DNA from 4 places in the Pseudoalteromonas sp. PPB1 genome. Region 1 is predicted to be linked to each of the others. Evidence: predicted binding sites of a transcription regulator. Region 1 holds the regulator's gene; each other region holds the start of a gene.
The links. Region 1 encodes sigma-54, which starts transcription at its own class of promoters, with help from an activator protein. Its sites were predicted from a motif close to GTTGGCACGNNNNTNGNNT; they were not measured.

Region 1 (4,783 bases):
TAAAAAAAGCGAAGAAAGCCGTCATGAAGCGGCAGTTTTGTGTCTGTCTGATCGGAGAAAAGCGAAGAGGAGTTACTCTGATTCGTTAAATTTATCTGCAATGAGATTGCCAATGGCATGTAAAGCGCGTTCGGCATCTGGCCCTTCGCAGACGACTTTGACTTCTTTGCCCTGACTACTTTCAAGTAGCAATAAAGCCAGTACACTGTCACCCTCTGCTTCTTTACTGCCCTGAAACAGCGTGATGTTGGCATCGAACTGAGTGGAGAGTTCTGCCAGCACACTGGCTGCACGAGCGTGTAGCCCCAGCTTATTCTGGATCAGAAAGGTATCTTCAAAGCGTTGTGTCATTTTTCTTGTTCGCGGTGATGGATCTTCACATTGTTGTGGGTGCGGGCAAAACGCTCACCTAACGTTTGGGCAAGATATACGGAACGGTGTTGTCCACCAGTACAGCCAATTGAAATGGTCAGGTAGCTGCGGTTATTGCGTTCCAGATGGGGCAACCAGGTTTGCACAAAGGTCTGGATCTGCCAGGTAAATTTTTGCACTAAGCTGTGGCTAGACAGGTAATCAATAACAGGTTTATCTAAACCGGTTAACGGTTTAAGGTCTGGTTCCCAGTGTGGGTTTGGTAAAAAGCGGGCATCAAACACGTAGTCGGCTTCTTTCGGAATACCATGCTTAAAGCCAAAGGACTCAAAGGTGATGATTAATTGTTTGTCCTTTTTACCGAGGATCTTTTCCCGGATACGCTCTGCCAGCTGGTGGATACTCATGTCCGTGGTATCAATGGTGATATTGGCGCGGCGGATAAGCGGGTCAAGCAGCTCTTTTTCTTTTTTGATTGCTTTGTCCAGCGACAGATCGGCCAATGACAGCGGGTGCAGGCGGCGTGTTTCTGAAAAGCGACGGATCAAGATCTGATCTTCACTGTCCAGATAGAATATGTTGGGTTCTGCAAATCCGGGGAGGTATTCCAAAATATCGTCGAGTTCTTGCTGATCTTTTGGCAGGTTACGTACGTCAACGCTCACGGCAATTTTATCATAGCTGTCTGACACACTGCGCACCAATGCAGGCAGCAAGTTGACTGGGATATTATCGGCGCAGTAATAACCCAAGTCTTCCAGCACGCGAAGGGCGACCGATTTTCCTGAGCCAGAACGACCACTGACAATAATTAACTGCACAGAAACTCTCCGTTAGTTGTCAAACTCTTCAATTATCGCGAATAACTCCTGATCATTGTGAGCTTGTCTGATACGTTTACAAAACACCTTGTTTTTAAGTTTATCAGCGATCGTTGCCAAGGTCTGCAAATGTTGTTGATTTTCTCCCTCGGGTACGATGAGTGCCACAAAAATGTCGACGGGTTGATTGTCAATGGCATCAAAGGCAATGCCTTGCTGATTAACAAGCAGCATAGCCACCACTTTATCTATGCCTGCCATGCGGCCATGGGGCAGGGCTATCCCTTTTCCGATCCCCGTACTACCGAGTTTTTCGCGGCTCAATAGCGCATCAAGGATGTCATGGGCATTACTGTCTGGAAGCTGGCTTTGAGCCAACTCACTGATGTACTCTAAAATACGTTTCTTACTATTAAAAAGGACCGCAGCTTTGCTGCAGTCCTGTGAAATCAATGAGCTTAGTTTCATGATTAATGTCGAGTTAGCTTCTCTTTGTGCTTGATCACCTGGCGGTCAAGCTTATCGATAAGTCCGTCTATTGCGGCATACATATCCCGGTGTTCGGTTGAGGCAAAGATTTCTCCCCCGTTCACATGTAATGTGGCTTCTGCTTTTTGGATGAGCTTTTCGACATCTAGGATAACATGCACATTATTGATGTGATCAAAGTGCCTTTCTAGCTTCGCAAACTTGTTTGTTACATAGTCTCTTAACGAATCGGTGATTTCTACATGTCGACCAGTTAAATTTAGTTGCATAAGCATTTTCCTTCTGTAGTTACGTCTAAATCAGGCTTTTACGCTGATTGGACGGTGGGATAGCCAAAGACTCTCGGTATTTGGCAATTGTACGTCTAGCCACTTTGATCCCTTGATCTGCCAATACGTCCGCAATCTTGCTGTCACTCAAAGGTTTAGCTGTATTTTCTGCGGCAATTAGCTTTTTGATCAATGCTCTGATTGCAGTCGAAGAGCATTCTCCTCCGTTTTCAGTGCTGACATGGCTTGAGAAGAAATACTTCAACTCATAGATACCGCGTGGCGTGTGCATATACTTTTGAGTTGTTACACGTGAAATCGTGGACTCATGCATGTCGACCATTTCGGCCACATCATTCAGTACCATCGGCTTCATTGCCTCGGGGCCATGTTCAAAGAATGCCTGTTGTTGCTGCACAATGCAATTAGTAACTTTTAATAAAGTTTCATTGCGGCTTTCCAGGCTCTTGATGAACCATTTTGCCTCTTGCAAGTGTGAACGAATAAACTGACTATCTGTGCTGGACTTGACTGAACGGGACATCGCAGCGTAGTGGTCATTCACTCTAATTTTTGGCATTGAATCGGGGTTGAGTTCAACAACCCAGCGACCTTTCACTTTTTTAACCGACACATCCGGGATCACATAGTCTGCTTCTTCTTGCACTATGCTGGCGGCAGGTTTCGGGTTTAGGCCGTGGATCAGGGTCATTACTTCTTTCAGATCCGCTTCTTTGAGTTTGGTTTTTTTCATCAAAGTGCGGTAATCCCGGCTGGCTAACAGATCTATGTGCTCAGTCAGAATTTCTTTGGTCTGTGCAAGCCAGGGGGTATTTGGGTCAAACTGGTTGAGCTGAATGCACAGGCATTCTTGCAGGCTGCGTGCAGCAATCCCAACGGGGTCAAATAGTTGGATCCGTTTCAGTACGGCCTCTACTTCATCCTGCTCAATTAGCTCGTCATCGTTGTCCTGATTCATGCTTTCGACGATGTCTTCGCAGCTGATGGTCAACAGGCCTGCGTCATCAACCGCTTCTACAATTGCAAGGGCGATGGCTCTGTCTGTTGGACTAAAAGGCGTCAGTTCCAACTGCCACATCAGGTATTCTTGCAATGTCTCAGTCGTTTTACCCTGGTAAATGGTTTCGTCTTCCGGCATTGGGCCTGAACTGCTTGCCGGTGCGGCACTGATGTACTCATCCCAGGTTACGTCCATTGCCAAATCGTCGCTGACGGTGTCTTTGTTTAGTGCAGCATCGCTGTCTTGTTCGTAGTCGCTGACAGCCGCCTCTTCATAGCTGTCGTTGTCACTCGTTGTAGGTTGTTCCAAATCGGAATCCGACTTGGACTGAGTTTCATTATCTTGTGATTCAGACTCACCTTCTTCCACTTCCAACAAAGGGTTGCTATCAAGCGCTTCTTGGATTTCTTGTTGGAGATCTAGCGTACTCAACTGTAACAGACGAATAGCCTGTTGCAGTTGTGGTGTCATTGTCAGTTGCTGCCCCATGCGCAGCTGTAGCGATTGCCTCATGTATCTCTAACAATCCTTTTTGTTATTTACTTCTAATTTTATAACTATAGCCTGAATTGCTCACCTAGGTAGACATCCCGCACGGTTTGATCGGCCAGAACATGCTCCGGGGTGCCTGCTGCTATCAGTTCACCATGTGACACTATATAAGCTTTCTCACAGACGTCCAGCGTTTCACGCACGTTGTGGTCAGTGATCAGTACGCCTATCCCACGGTTTTTCAGGTGTTCTATAATTTTCTTTATATCTAACACTGAAATAGGATCAACGCCAGCGAAAGGCTCATCTAATAAGATAAATTTTGGATCTGCCGCAAGGGCGCGGGCAATTTCTACCCGGCGTCGTTCACCGCCCGATAGTGCCATACCCTGGCTATCGCGAATATGCTGGATATTAAACTCATCTAACAGCTCATTGAGGATGACTTCTCGTTGTTCTTTGTTCAGCTCTTTACGAGTTTCTAAAATGGCCATCAGGTTCTGATAGACGGTCAGCTTGCGAAAAATAGAGGACTCTTGTGGCAGGTAACCAATACCAAGTCTTGCTCGGCTATGCATTGGCAATAAGGTAATGTCTTGTTCGTCAATATGTATGCTGCCCTTATCACTGGGCACCAGGCCGACAATCATATAAAAAGTGGTGGTTTTACCTGCGCCATTTGGGCCAAGGAGGCCAACAATACTGCCAGCTTCAACGCTTAACTCAACGTTTTTAACAACCTGTCTGCCCTTATAGCTTTTGGCCAGTGCGGTGGCGGTTAATTTACTCACGGATTACCCTTCTCTTTTGGTTGCTGGGGGTTCTCTTTTTCAGGTAACAGAATGGTTCTCACACGGTTTTGTTCTTGCTCCCCGCGCTGTGCGCTGATCAGCTTCTTTTCCATATCATAAACGATGGTTTGCGCGCTAATTTTTTGCCCTGCCTGACTGATCTCTGCACCGCCTTTTATGGTGAGCATGCGGTTTGCGACGTCATAGCGCACTTCTTTGGCGGTTGCCTTGAGTAAAGAGCCATCCGTCTGACGCTCTTGAAATACGGCTGGGCTGCCTGTTGCAACCAGCAGCTGCTTGTTTTTACCCAGTTCTTCCCGACGGTGCACCTCGAGACGATCGGCCAGAATTTTCCGGTTACCGTGAATGATTTCGACGTTTTCCTCGAATACGCCAATATTGGTTTGCAACTGGGCCAGCTGAGTGCCAGAACTGATAATCACCTGATCAGCAGCTGTATTTTCTGCATAAGCTGCAGGATGAAAGGCACTCAAAGTGCACAGTAAGATCAAGGAACAGGTTAATTTA
Region 2 (4,783 bases), on a different contig from region 1:
ATATACCATCACACAGCTGGCAATAGACAAGCGCTTCCGTCGTCAGGGATTTGCCAGGCAAGCCCTGAAAAAGTTACTCACACAGCTCAGAGCCAAGTCTGATTGTCAGATAATTTCTGCCGTCTATGTGGAAGGCAATGAACGCATGCGCAGTTTGCTCAGTGACATGTCTTTTGAATTTAAAGGCCGCTGGAACGACACCGCTTATCTGATGGAGTGGCATCGTGAAGCGCCTCTCCCGAAGGTATACCTAAGCACTGTGTGGCAAGAAAATTTCGAACAATTGGGTGACCTTGCGCTACATGAACCACAACAGCCGTTGGTGGCCCCCAACGAATGGACTTTACTGGAAGCTGCCCATAATCCGGGGTATGAAGTACGTGCAATCAACTATCAGGATAAACAAGTCGGGCTACTGATGTGGGTTCCTGAAAAACCGCACCGCATTTCAATTTGGCGTCTGATGATTGATAAAGCTTATCAACAGCAGGGCATAGGCAGACAAGCGCTAAAAGCGGCGCTGGAGGAGATCCGGAGCCAGCCAGAGGTGACAGAAATCGCCATCTGTTATGTACCGGACAATCCGGTCGCCAAAGATTTTTATGGCAGTTTTGGCTTTGTAGAAACGGGCTTCGATGAAGAGGAAGAAGAGATGCTCGCCGAGATCAGATTATACTAAGTTGCTTAATTAAGTGTTCTATTTTGAGGCGAGAAAAGAGTGTCGATAACCAGGCTAAAATATATGAACCTATGGCTAAGGTATAAGGTTCTAAATGAGAAATTTTTAACGCCGTTAGCGTCAATGCGCTCCTTCAAATTGAACTGGTAATATGTGAAACTGGTAATATCATCACAACACTGTAAAGGGGCTTAACACAAGGGAATGGGTTGCTGTGGTTTAGCGTAACGAATGCCGGCATCATCAAACGCCTGCACATCCTCTTGTGAATGATAATGGTATACACACAATCTGTTCAAAATAGCTGGGGGATACTCTCGTAACAAATCGTCCAACCCGGCATGACTGGGATTACCAGACGCCACACAATCATGAAAAATGATTTCTCCCTGAGTCACCTGATGGATCAGTAGCTCGGGAATTGGGCGGGTATCGCCACTATAAAAAAACCGCCCAGGAAGATGCAAAGAGAACGCACTGCCAGGCGCCTGATGGCGAACCGGATAGCAGTTCAGCCGAAGCTGTTGATGGAAAAAGTGTTCACCAACCGGGTGCAGCTCAAACGTATGCCAGATATCTTCGCGTAGCTCAGCCAATCCAGTGTAGGCCAACATCGCACACAAAGATTGAATAAGCTGAACTGGTACATATAAACGTACTTTTTGCCCGCCCAATGCCGCCTTAAAATACAGCTGTTCCAGGCCGCCAATATGATCGTAGTGCAGATGAGTGATAAATACGGCCTGAGGTAAAGAGTGGCAGCCAAACGCGCGTTTGAATCGCGCCAGCGTGTCGTGGCCACAATCAATGAGTAACCAGGGGGTGTCTTCACAACAAATCACACATGCAGCATTACCAAGCTCTGCCGCACTGGCCGCACCAACACCCAAAAAGAGCGCACAATCTGGCACTGACACCTGTGAGTGTGTGCGATGCGGTTTATCTTGTGTTGGCCGGGCCACTATCGAATCTAACATCAGTCTGCTCGTCAATATTCGCCACTCGGTACACACCCAATGCTAGATGCAATAATTGACATTCCCGTGACAAGGCCATGCTTAGCAAATAGATAGATACACCAACATTTGGTTAATTTCACTAAATCAAGCCACTATATGTCCAACCAAATGAACGTCAAAAACACATAAAACATTGATATATAATAACTAACATTCTTGGCATCTGTTTTGCTTTGTTCATGGCATATGAAAAAAATAACAAATTGGAATTGCGCCATGATCAAAAAACTTTCTCCCTTATTCGCAGCACTCGCACTCAGTGGTTGTGTGATTCATATTGATGGCCACAGTAAAACAGTGGCAGACGTGGAGCTGCACAAAACCCTGACGCTGGACGCCACAAATTTGAACAGCCTGATGGCAGATACCAGTTCAGGCTCACTGGATATCATCGGTGACGACACCCTCTCACAAATAGAAGTTGATGCAAAAATACTGACAGACAAAGATCACAGTTATCAGCTTACGCTTGAGCAGGACGGCAACAACGCACGACTGATCGCAAAACAAAATGCCCGGGTTGGTATCGTCTGGTACAGCGGTAATAGCCCCAGAATTGATCTGACTGTCCGCGTACCTAATAGCCTTGCATTGGACATTGACGATAGCTCAGGCGACATTGCTATCTCAGGCATGACCGGAGACATCGAACTGGAAGACGGCTCAGGCGACATCAGCATCAATGGCGCAGCAAATGTTAAAATTGATGACGGCTCAGGGCAAATGCTTATCCGTGGCGTCAGTGGCATGCTGGATATCGAAGATGGCTCAGGCGACATTACCATTCAGGGCGGCAGCCAGCTGAAACTCGATGACGCGTCGGGCCAGGTATACATTACCGACGTGCGTGGTGATCTGGATATTGAGGACGGCTCCGGCGATATCCAAATCATTGGCGGACGTTCGCTTACCCTGGACGATGAATCAGGCAACATCAGTCTGACCGATATGAGCGGTGACCTGACCATTGTAGATGGCTCCGGAAACCTTGAGATCCGCGGCGGTAATTCGCTTGATTTACGCGACGACTCAGGATTTGTGCGGGTTCAGGACTTACAGGGCAATGCCAAGGTCAATGATGGCAGTGGCAATCTGGTGCTACAAAACATCAAAGGCCATGTCACCATCGACGATGATTCCGGTGACATTGAAGTCATTCAGGCAGGTGGCCTTACCATCACAGGTGATTCCTCCGGCGGTCAGCGCATCGAAAAGGTCCGTGGCGAAGTCAATATTCGAGATTAACCCCCTATAACGACACCTTTTGCAAGCAAAGTGTCACCTTTTGCCAGTGTATTATGTGAGTTCAACTTCTACAATGAGCGCATAACTTCTGGTAATAAGGTGACATCATGACTTACGCAAACACAGCCCTGATCACAGGCGCATCTTCTGGTATTGGTTTAGAACTAGCGCGCTTACACGCCCAGCAGGGCGGTGACCTAGTTCTGGTCGCCCGCTCTGAAAACAAGCTCAATGCCCTGAAAAAAGAGCTGGAACAAACCCATGGTGTCAACGCTTGCGTGATCACGGCTGATCTCACCGACCCGACGTCAGCGCAAGCAATCTACAACGAAACAAAACGCCAGGATATCGAAATTGATATCCTGATCAACAACGCCGGATTTGGGGGCCATGGCTTTTTTCATGAACGCGATTTACAGGCTGATCTGGACATGATCCAAGTCAATATCAGTAGCCTGACCGCACTCACACATCTCTTCGTACAGGATATGACAGCCCGCAAACATGGTAAAATCCTGAACGTCTCGTCCACCGTCTCCTTGCTTCCGGGGCCATTGCAGGCAACTTACTACGCAACCAAAGCGTTTGTGACTTCTTTTTCTCAGGCACTGGCAGAAGAACTAGGCGATCATGGGATCAGTGTGACGGCGCTATGCCCGGGTCCGGTTGCCACCGAGTTTGCCAAAACCGGTAATCTGGAAGAGCTTGCGGTCTTTAAACAAGGAAAAAGTCCACAATCAGTCGCCAAATGTGGTTATCAGGCCATGCAAAAAGGTAAACTCTTGGCCTTTAATGACCCTATGTTAAACTTTATGCTCAACTGGATAGTGCCTCTGCTACCTCGCCGACTGGTACTTGCATTGTCACGCCGCACAATGGAAAAATAATGAAGCGAACAGCAAAATTTACCCTGTCACCACATTGCCTGATCTTATTTAAAGATCTCAACCTGGATCAGGCGCTGCTGTTAAAACAGGCAAAGCTACCAGCCGACCTGTGGCACAGCTTGCCTACCTCAGTGACGGCAGCCCAGTATTTTGACCTGTGGCATGCGATGGAAGCGCAGCTTGGTGAAACATTGCCGCTGAAGTTAGCGCAGCATCTAAATGTGGAAGCCTTCGACCCAGCCATTTTTGCCTGTCTGTGCAGCGCCAATCTGAGTGCTGCCATGCACCGTCTTAGCAGTTACAAGCCCCTGATCGGGCCGCTGACCCTGGACGTACACGAAGATAAGCAGGGCCTGTTACTCAGCCTGGATTGCTATGGCTACGATAAACCTCTGCCGAAATCCCTGGGCCTGTGTGAGCTGGCTTTTTTTACCCAACTTGCTCGCCTGGCAACTCGTACACAGGTGATACCCAAAACCCTATATGTGACACAGCTTCCCGACAATATAGCTGATTTTGAAGACTATTTTGGCACTAGTCTGACACTCAGCAATCAGGTGGCGATACGCTTTCATCAGGCGGACACACAGCGACCCTTTATGACTGAAAACGCCGCGATGTGGTCTTTTTTTGAAAATGATCTGGCCCAGCGTCTGGCTGAACTCGATGCCAGCGCCAGCATGACGCAAAAAGTCAAAGCGCTGCTGATGGAATTACTGCCCTCAGGGCAAGTGAGCGCAGAGCAGGTAGCGGCCAAGCTGGCGATCAGTAAACGTACATTACAGCGTAAACTTGATGGGGAATCAGCAAACTTTCAGTCGCTACTAAGCGCGCTGCGATCCGACCTTGCCCGACAGTATCTGCGTCGCTCCAGCATGTCTTTGCAGGAAATCGCCTTTCTGCTGGGCTTTAGCGATGCCAATACCTTTATTCGAGCGTTTAACAAGTGGAAT
Region 3 (4,783 bases), on a different contig from region 1:
TTTCAGCGGGCGGTGTAATAGTAAATGTATTGGTACCATTGCCATCAACGATCTGATATTCATTGGCGTTTGCCGTTTTGGTCAGTGTGATTGTGCCATTGGTCAGGCTCGGTGGTGCAGCTGTAAAGTTACTCGTAGCAGGATCTGTGTTGGTGACAGAGCCTACAGAAATGTTTGCCGTACTCACATTACTGGCCGCAGTCTCCGTCCGTATTGGTGAAGCCAGTGCCAAACTTTCAGGTCTATCAGTTGCAAGTTGTAAATTCCCCGCAGTTCCCGAGTTAAGCTTAACCAGGAAGCTGTCACCAACATTAGCGGTCCCTGTCAGGTTCATTTGCAAACCAAACATGTCGACACCTGCCGCAACGGAGTTTGAATCTATCACTCCGCCAATCACGTTTGCAGTTACGGGAGTTCCCTGAACATTGCCCTTACTGTCTACCGCTGCAATTTCGACGGTGTTTGCTGCGGTATAAGTGACTCTGAAATCCGTCGCCGGGACTTCTTTACCTTTACCAGGCTCAACCGTAGCCGTTAACTGTGCGGTACTGGTATTGCTTTCATACGGATATCCGCCGACCGTTGGTAGCGTGAATATGTTACCGCCAAGATTACCATCCAGGTCCATACCCAGCTGGTTTTGCTGGTTAAAAGCATCGGCAAGTGATAGTCCGATTTGACCGAGCTGCGTCTGTGCTGGCACCAAAATATCATCACGAAATGCCATCAGGCCGCCAATCTTTCCTCTAAGACTGACATGATCCACCTCTAACGCCACAGCGGCACCATCAGTCACATCCAGCGTCAACGTTTTGTGGTTCGGATCGGGGTCGCCATCCATTGAGAAGAGATTAAAACTGCCATTTTCCATGACCAAAGATTGCCCGGAGCCAAGAAAAACGAGTTTTTCACCATTCTTGCCATCCAGGGTTTCGATGTCTACCAATTCAGCCAGATCTCTGATGGCCTGATCTCGTTGATTAAGCAAGGAGCTGCCGCTGCCATCGCTGTTATTACCATTGAGCGCCGCAACTTGGGCGTTCATGTCACTGATCTTCTGGATCAGGTTATTGGCTTCATCAGAATAAATCGACAATTGCTCATTTACGATATTGCTCTGATCAAACACGATACCGGATAACCTGTCCATCTGATCAATTAAGTTCTGTGCATCCGTCAAAAACAGGGAGCGCGCAACCGTTGAGGAAGGTAAATTCATCGCTTCCTGCATATTATTGAACAACGAGTTGATGCTCTGATTCAGATTATTAGACTCTTCACCAAACAAGGTATCAACCCGAGTGGCTTCCGTCACAAACTGTTCGTAGTAAGCCTCACTCGAAAGATCACGATTAAGCTGCTTCTGAGCAAACTCATTGAGTAGGCGCACGGTTTCACCACGTCCCACCTGGTTGTTGACCATAGTGGTGTGTTCAGTCCGCTCGCGAACATAACCTTTGGTATTCAGGTTTGCGATGTTTTTACTGGTCGTCTGGAGTAATTCAGAGCTGGCCCTGACCCCGGAAGTACCAATATTCATAAGATTAAATGACATCTTAATTTACTCCCTGATGCACTGACGCTGACAACATGGACTGAAATTCTCCTCTGTCCAACACACGTTTAATTTTTTCTGCATAATCTGGATCGGTTGCATACCCTGCCTGTTGCAGCGCATCCAGGTATTGGTCCGGATTATCTGTCTTAGTTAAAGCCTCTTGGTAACGAGGATTGGACTGCAGGAAATCGACATAATCATTGATGCTATCTTTCAGCGAATCATACGCTCTGAAGCTCGCTTGCTTTTTCACTGGTAAACCTTGCTCAAATTCCAGCGTCATTTTACTGGCGCTGTCACCCTGCCAACGCTTATCGGCTTTTATGTTAAACAGGTTTAAACTGCTTTCACCGTCCTGGCGGGCAATGATGTGCTTGCCCCAACCTGTTTCCAGTGCAGCCTGAGCAACCATCACAGCTGGATTCAAACCAATCTTGGCAGCTGCTGACTTAGCATGCTCCCAAAGCTGGCTAACGAAGGACTCTGGATCATCGAATTGCACATCTTTAGATGCACTTTCCATCACCTCAGGCTGTTGCTCAGCTTTCAACTGCGCAGCTTCACCATTGGCGATCCGGTCGCTTTGTAGCTCCGCACCGGTGCGCAGTACAGAGCTGGGCATATACCCATCCCGGTTAGGCGATAATTGCTGCACAATCAGGTCTGCGAGACCCAAGCTCCCTTCGCTGGAGAGCTGCATAGACATTTGCTGATCATGCATGTCACGATAAAATTTGACGCTGCTGGAATTAAACGGACTATCTTTGTCCTCCAGAACCTCATTGGCCTTTCGCATGCTGGACAACATCATTTGAGTGAAAATTGACTCGAACTGTTGAGCCGCCTTACGCAACGCTTCTTCAGAGGCATTGGCGTCTCCGGTACTTTTCAGTGCATCCTGTCTTAACGAGTTCAGATCAGTTAAGTCATAGAAACTTTGGTTGCGAGTTGGATCAGTATTCATTGCTCGAAATCACATCAATATACATAACCAATTACAATGCAATTATTGAGCCAAAAAAAAGCCCCATAAAATGGGGCTAACTAATTGATTATAAAGGAAGCATTAAATGACGACTAATTGACCATGTATTGCACCGGCTTCTTTCAATGCCTCCAGTATCGCCATCAGATCGCCAGGAGCAGCACCCACTGCATTGATTGCACGGACCAAATCATCCAGGCTTGAACCGGGGTCAAATACAAACGCCCGCGAATCGTCCTGGTCAACATCGACAATGCTTTGACGCGTCACCACAGTATCACCCTCTGTCAAAGGCTGCGGCTGAGACACATTCATTTGTTCAGCAATGGTCACTGTCAATCCGCCATGTGTTATTGCCGCAGGCTGCAGTTTCACTTCTTTGCCAATCACTATGGTACCAGTACGTGAATTCACGATAATCTTGGCTGAGGTATCCGCTGGTGTGAACTCCAGGTTTTCAAGAGTCGACAGGTAAGCAACGCGTTGAGAAGGATCCCGGGGTGCAATAACTCGCACGGAAGCAGCATCCATTGCTTGTGCGCTTTGTGGGCCCACCAGATCATTGATTGTATCAGCCAGACGCTTTGCGGTTGTGAAGTCGGGGCGATTCAGGTTGAAGGTAATATGATCTCCCTGGGTAAACGGGCTCCTGACAGCACGTTCAACTGTACCACCATTTGGAATACGACCAACTGTTGGCGTGTTGATTACAACCCGGCTGCCATCTAGCCCTTCAGCACCCAAACCACCCACGATCATACTGCCCTGAGCAATCGCATAGACATTACCATCTACACCTTTAAGAAACGTTTGCAGTAAAGTCCCGCCACGCAAACTGCCCGCACTACCAATAGATGACACCGTGACGTCAATAGTTTGACCGGGCTTCACAAAGGCTGGTAACTCTGCGTGAACGGCTACGGCTGCCACATTTTTGATCTTCGGCTTTAGGTTGGCAGGCATAGTAATACCAAAGCTGTTTAACATGCCCTTGAAGCTTTGTTCAGTAAAGCGGGTTTGCTCTCCGGTACCCGGCAGGCCCACTACCAAACCATAACCAACCAGTTGGTTTGAACGAACTCCCTCAACCATGGTTACGTCTTTGATACGCTCAGCTTGCGCAAACTGGCTGCCAATAAGTGCCATCGTTAGCACGAGCACATTAAATAATTTCATAGTTTGCTTCCTCAAAATGGCATAATGGCGCTCATAAAGAACTTAGTCAGCCAACCTGCACTCTGCACTTCCTGCGTATCACCTTTACCTGAGTACTGAATACGTGCATTGGCAATACGGTTTGACTCCACGGTATTATCAGCGTTGACATCCTGTGGTCTGACTAACCCCTCGAGACGGATAAACTCTTCACCGGTATTCAGTGTCAGCCATTTCTCGCCTCTTATCACCAGGTTTCCATTTGGCAACACCCGCATCACATTGACCGAGATATTACCAATAAGACTATTCGACTGGTTGGCCTGCGCATCCCCCTGAAATGAAGAATTTGAGCCTGCATCCAACTGAATACTTTTGCTTCCCCAGTTGACCGCAGCGCCGCCTAAACCCAGAATAGGATCAACATTCACTTCACTATCTTTGTCCAGTTTAGAATTGGCCGCTTTTGAAGCCTGAGTTGACTCTCGTAACACTACCGTAATGATATCCCCGGTTCGAAGCGCCTTTTTATCTGAGTACAGATCGTTGGCGTAAGCGTTGAACAACGAACCTGTTGGCACGACTGGCGCAGCTTCAGCTTCCGGATACATGGGCGCGTAGTAAGGATCGTCCCGCTTAACATCTTTATTTTGCGTTGTTGTACAACCACTAAGTGCTATACAGCCTGCCGCAAACAGGCCTAGTGTACGTAACTTGTCCATACTACCCCCAATCTTTTAAAGCTGCTGATTAATGTAACTAAGCATCTCATCAACTGACTTGATTACTTTCGAGTTCATCTCGTAAACCCGTTGTGTTTCAATCAAATTGACCAGCTCTTCGGTAACATTAACGTTCGAAGTTTCCAGCGCCCCCTGCACAATAGAACCAAGTCCTTCAACACCCGGGTTCCCCTGAACTGGCGCACCGCTGACAGCAGTTTCGGTATAGAGGTTTTGACCAATCGGTTCAAGACCAGATGGGTTAATGAAATCGCTTATTACCAGCTGGCCGATAACCGTATTGGCAGCTTCACCCTGAATACTGACAGAAACCTCACCATCCTGAGAAATGGTGATGGAATT
Region 4 (4,783 bases), 380 kb from region 1:
CACCATCACGTTCAGGTAAGGGTTTTTGGCCATTGACAAACGCAGTTGCTCACCCACCTCGTTTTTGCTGCGATCCCAGGGCCTTACATCGCCAAACATATTGTATTTGATATCCGTTTTATAGTTCAGCTCGTGGCGGAAGTAATGATTAATTGCCGGCGTAAAGGCATGCAGCCAGGCATCCAGTTCAGGCCAATAGTCGGGACCTTCACCGGCGTCTCGTTTATCAATGCCCAGATAGCGGGAGTCAAGACGGCCGACGGTATAACCACGCTCGCGTAACAGCTCTTTCCAGAAAGCGTGGTTGGGTATGTCGAGGTTATTTTGTAGTACAAACTGTTCCGATAGTCCGCTGAAGTGTGCGACTTGCTTTGCTACTGCCAGGCGCTCTTGCTCACTTAACATAGCGCCTTTGGCCAATGCAGGCAGATAATGGTCTAAGGTGTAGGCTTCCACCTGCTCAAGTACACTCAATAAATCTTGATTTTGCAAAGCATCGGGGAGCGCCTTGTGATACCAGGCGGTTGCTGCGAAATAGGGAAGACGGTTGGCACTTTTTACCGGTCCCTGACGCTTAATGCCAATATCCGTTGGAGAAACCAGCACCACGCCGTTTAAGAATAACCACTGCTTGTTTTGCAGCTCATGGGCCAGGCCAGAAACGCGAGTTGTGCCGTAGCTCTCACCAATCAAAAATTTCGGTGACAGTGCACGGCCATGTCGATTGATAAAGGTATTGAGCCACCCAGCCAGATATTTGATATCAGCATTGACACCGAAAAAGCGCGATTGCAGAGTTTGCTTGTCAGCCATTGAGCCATCTTGCTCTGGCAGAACGCGAGAGTAACCTGTGTTGACTGGATTGACGAACAGAATATCAGCGACATCCAGTACAGAATCCGGATTATCTTTTAAGCCATAGGGCTGCATTGGGTAACCTTCGTCGTCAATCTTCAGCACCCGAGGCCCTGTGTACGCAATGTGCATCCATACAGACGCTGAGCCCGGACCACCGTTAAATGAGATCAGCAGTGGACGGGTGGCGGGATCTTTGACTTTGTTCTTTTTATAGTAGGTATAGTGGAGTGTCGCTATCGGGTGGCCTGCTTTATCCCATACTGGCTGAGTACCTGTGGTGGCTGTGTAGGCGATCCGCTCCCCGTTAAAGGTTCCTTTGTGTTCGGTGATGACCTGAGCATCAATTTGCTGGGTTAATTGACCCTGAGTATCGGCTTGTGCCGATGCCGTGTGAGGGAGTGTGGTAATAAAAGTCGCAGAAAGAGCGAACAGTAATGGCTTCAACAACATGTTTTTATTTTTTGGGTGAAATCGATCTGCTTATTTAAGACGCATCCAGGACAGAATTCAAAAAACTTGAGACTAATAGCCAAAAAATAGGCTATGCGCAAAGCATGTTAATTTTTATGGTGTTTTTGGTTTGTTTTTTGTGTTTTAAATGGCCCGGTGAAGCCAAGTTTAGGCGGGCTTTTGTTGCGGTTTGTTTACAATTTTATTGGCCGGTGAGTTTTTTTTGTCACAGAAATCGCGTATATTTAATCCTTATGTCTGTAGTATGAAAGTATTTAGCGCTGTTAAATTCTTGTATCTCTTCCCTTTTCTCGTAGTTTTAGTAGAGCATCGTAATGCAAAGAGTATTAGTCGTCGAAGACAGTAAGGTAGTGCAACAAATCCTTCGCCACCTTGCATCACAACACCTGGATGTGGAAATTGATTATGCCTGGTCTCTGAAAGAGACCCAGGCATTACTCGAGAGCCAACATTACACTCTGGCTTTGGTCGATCTGACCTTACCAGACGCCCCCGATGGAGAGGTCGTGCAGCTTACGCTAAGCCGCAACGTACCCACTGTGGTATTGACGTCTAAAATTGATGAATATAGCCGTCAGCAAATGCTTGAGATGGGCGTCGTTGATTATGTGATTAAGGACAATCGGGATTCTTATCTCTATGCCATTAAACTCGTATCACGTTTATTGCGCAACGAAGGGTGTCAGGCACTGATCGCTGATGATTCAATGATCAGCCGGGCTGTGATGAGACAGATGCTGGAAAAGCAGCTGTTTACGGTGTTTGAGGCGCAAGATGGTGAGCAAGCTTTGAATATGCTCAATGCCAAGTCGGACATTAAATTATTGCTGACAGATTATGCGATGCCCACCATGGATGGCTTTGAACTGGTTAAAGCTGTGCGCAACAGCCGCGGGCGTGATGATTTGGCTATTATTGGCCTGTCAGGTGCTGGCAGTCACGGTTTGTCTGCTAAGTTCATCAAATATGGCGCCAATGACTTTTTGACGAAACCCTTTATGAATGAAGAATTTCATTGTCGGGTGATGCAAACCATGGATCAGTTGAACCTGATTGCAGACATTAAAGAGTACGCACACAGAGATTTTCTGACTGGTCTTTATAATCGTCGATATTTTTGCCAGCATATGGATAAAGTGCTCAAGAATAAGCCGGATCAGTTCACACTGGCGTTACTGGATCTGGACCACTTTAAGGCAATCAATGATCAGTACGGTCACCTTGGAGGGGACAAAGTCCTGTCTCAGGTTGCTGAGCTGCTCAATAGCTCTTTCAATCATTGTCTGGTGGCACGTGTCGGAGGGGAGGAATTTGCCGTGTTAATGCCCGGTAATGACCTGACTGTGGCTAAAAATAGTTGCCAGGACTTCAAAGAACGCTTTGCTAACACCCAATTTATGATCCAGGAGCAGGCATTACACTGCACACTTAGTGTGGGCATTGCCCGGTGCGATAAAGCGACCCTCAGTGACGTCATGCGTGCGGCAGACAGCGCTTTGTATCGTGCTAAAGAAGCTCAGCGCAATTGCGTAATGGTCAGTGAAAGCTAATCTTCAGATTACCCCACCCGATATTGCACCATTTCAAGTCAGACAATAAACAGGCGCACCAGCACGGTGCGTTTGGTATTCATTCTATATCTCTGAATCAACCTAACACATTGTAAAATAATTACTTTTATTATTGGCACAAAGGTTGGATTACCTCCCCCGACAGGATCATCTGCCCTGGGGGGGCAAATAATGAAAATGATAAGCGCAATAATTAAACCGTTTAAGCTGGATGAAGTCCGCGAAGCCCTGGCTGAGCTGGGTATCGAGGGCATGACTGTGGTCGATGTGAAGGGTTTTGGTCGTCAGAGGGGTCATACCGAGCTATATCGTGGAGCTGAATATCAGGTCGACTTTATTCCCAAAATAAAGCTTGAAATAGCGACCCGCAGTGAAAATACCCAGCGTGTCGTGGAGGCGATTACTGAGATTGCCAGTACTGGCAAAATTGGCGACGGCAAAATATTTGTCTATGACCTTGAGCAAATTGTCCGGATCCGTACCGGTGAACTCGACGAAGAAGCGATTTAAGGGGTGAACTAATGGAAAATACGGTAATTGAATTACAATTCTCTCTGAACACCTTTTACTTTCTGGTGTCTGGTATTCTGGTGATGTGGATGGCCGCTGGCTTCGCGATGCTTGAAGCGGGGCTGGTACGCTCAAAGAACACCACCGAAATTCTCACTAAAAATGTCGCCCTGTATGCCATCGCCTGTACGATGTTTCTATTGGTTGGATATAACATCATGTACGTGGATAACGTTGAAGGTGGGGTAGTGCCTAACTTTGGTGCGCTTATTGGCAGTGCTGCCGACGATGCTGACCATGCACTGGAATCAGATTTCTTTTTTCAGGTTGTGTTTGTGGCAACCGCTATGTCTATTGTCTCCGGAGCGGTTGCAGAGCGCATGAAGCTCTGGGCATTCTTGTTGTTTACTGTGGTCCTGACTGGGTTGATTTATCCTATTGAAGGCTATTGGACCTGGGGCGCTGGATTCTTGTCTGAGTTGGGCTTCGTCGACTTTGCAGGCTCTGCGATAGTGCATGGTGCAGGTGCCGCTGCCGCCCTGGCTGGCGTTTTGTTACTCGGTGCACGTAAGGGCAAGTATGGAAGAAACGGTGAAATCTATCCTATCCCTGGTTCAAACCTGCCTCTGGCGACACTGGGAACCTTTATTTTATGGATGGGATGGTTTGGATTTAACGGTGGATCTCAGCTATTTCTTGCAGACAAAAGCAATGCCATCGCTGTCAGTCAGATCATGGTAAATACCAATGCCGCGGCAGCAGCGGGTGCGATTGCAGCACTGGTGGTGTGTAAGCTGATGTGGAAAAAAGCGGACCTGACCATGATCCTGAACGGTGCACTGGCTGGTCTGGTGACCATTACCGCAGAGCCTGCGTCACCCACGCCAATGCTGGCTTGTATTCTGGGGATGCTGGGTGGTTCTTTGGTGGTATTCAGCATAGTCGCACTGGATAAACTGCGTATTGATGATCCGGTTGGTGCTATTTCCGTGCATGGTGTGTGTGGGGCGTTGGGCATTATGATGGTGCCTTTCTCGAACAGTGATGCCAGCTTTATGACTCAGGCCATCGGGCTGGTGACCATACTGGGTTTTGTGTTTATTGCGTCTTACATCGTCTGGGGGATCATCAAAACCTTGATGGGGATCCGGGTAGGTGAAGAAGAAGAACTCAGTGGTATGGACCAGCACGATTGCGGCATAGATGCGTATCCTGAATTTGTGACCATTCGCAATAAGTAAGCAAGAATTCACCAAAAAGCGCGGCTTATCGCGCTTTTTGGTTTAAGCGGCAGTTAATCTGAGATAATCTAGCATCTATTCACTCTCAGTAAGCATTCCACGGTCAATGGCAGACAACAAAAAAGCAGCAGG

Region 2: the regulator sigma-54 is predicted to act here: its motif matches at 1,854-1,872, upstream of IY568_RS12710 (DUF4097 family beta strand repeat-containing protein).
Region 3: the regulator sigma-54 is predicted to act here: its motif matches at 2,559-2,577, upstream of flgJ (flagellar assembly peptidoglycan hydrolase FlgJ).
Region 4: the regulator sigma-54 is predicted to act here: its motif matches at 3,012-3,030, upstream of IY568_RS00455 (P-II family nitrogen regulator).

Annotation. Positions count from the first base shown of each region.
Region 1 covers NZ_JACEQV010000001.1:480,072-484,854, reverse strand. Annotated here, with positions in the region: gene IY568_RS02150 (HPr family phosphocarrier protein) at 73-351, opposite strand; gene rapZ (RNase adapter RapZ) at 348-1,193, opposite strand; gene IY568_RS02140 (PTS sugar transporter subunit IIA) at 1,206-1,661, opposite strand; gene hpf (ribosome hibernation promoting factor) at 1,664-1,951, opposite strand; gene IY568_RS02130 (RNA polymerase factor sigma-54) at 1,977-3,485, opposite strand; gene lptB (LPS export ABC transporter ATP-binding protein) at 3,530-4,255, opposite strand; gene lptA (lipopolysaccharide transport periplasmic protein LptA) at 4,252-4,783, opposite strand, start outside; gene lptC (LPS export ABC transporter periplasmic protein LptC) at 4,781-4,783, opposite strand, start outside.
Region 2 covers NZ_JACEQV010000011.1:56,866-61,648, reverse strand. Annotated here, with positions in the region: gene IY568_RS25305 (GNAT family N-acetyltransferase) at 1-679, shown strand, start outside; gene IY568_RS12715 (MBL fold metallo-hydrolase) at 871-1,656, opposite strand; gene IY568_RS12710 (DUF4097 family beta strand repeat-containing protein) at 1,915-2,943, shown strand; gene IY568_RS12705 (SDR family NAD(P)-dependent oxidoreductase) at 3,051-3,830, shown strand; gene IY568_RS12700 (AraC family transcriptional regulator) at 3,830-4,783, shown strand, end outside.
Region 3 covers NZ_JACEQV010000002.1:325,470-330,252, forward strand. Annotated here, with positions in the region: gene flgK (flagellar hook-associated protein FlgK) at 1-1,555, opposite strand, end outside; gene flgJ (flagellar assembly peptidoglycan hydrolase FlgJ) at 1,557-2,522, opposite strand; gene IY568_RS03785 (flagellar basal body P-ring protein FlgI) at 2,625-3,719, opposite strand; gene flgH (flagellar basal body L-ring protein FlgH) at 3,731-4,420, opposite strand; gene flgG (flagellar basal-body rod protein FlgG) at 4,436-4,783, opposite strand, start outside.
Region 4 covers NZ_JACEQV010000001.1:103,968-108,750, reverse strand. Annotated here, with positions in the region: gene IY568_RS00465 (S10 family peptidase) at 1-1,308, opposite strand, end outside; gene IY568_RS00460 (diguanylate cyclase) at 1,644-2,879, shown strand; gene IY568_RS00455 (P-II family nitrogen regulator) at 3,072-3,410, shown strand; gene IY568_RS00450 (ammonium transporter) at 3,422-4,651, shown strand; gene mrcB (penicillin-binding protein 1B) at 4,758-4,783, shown strand, end outside.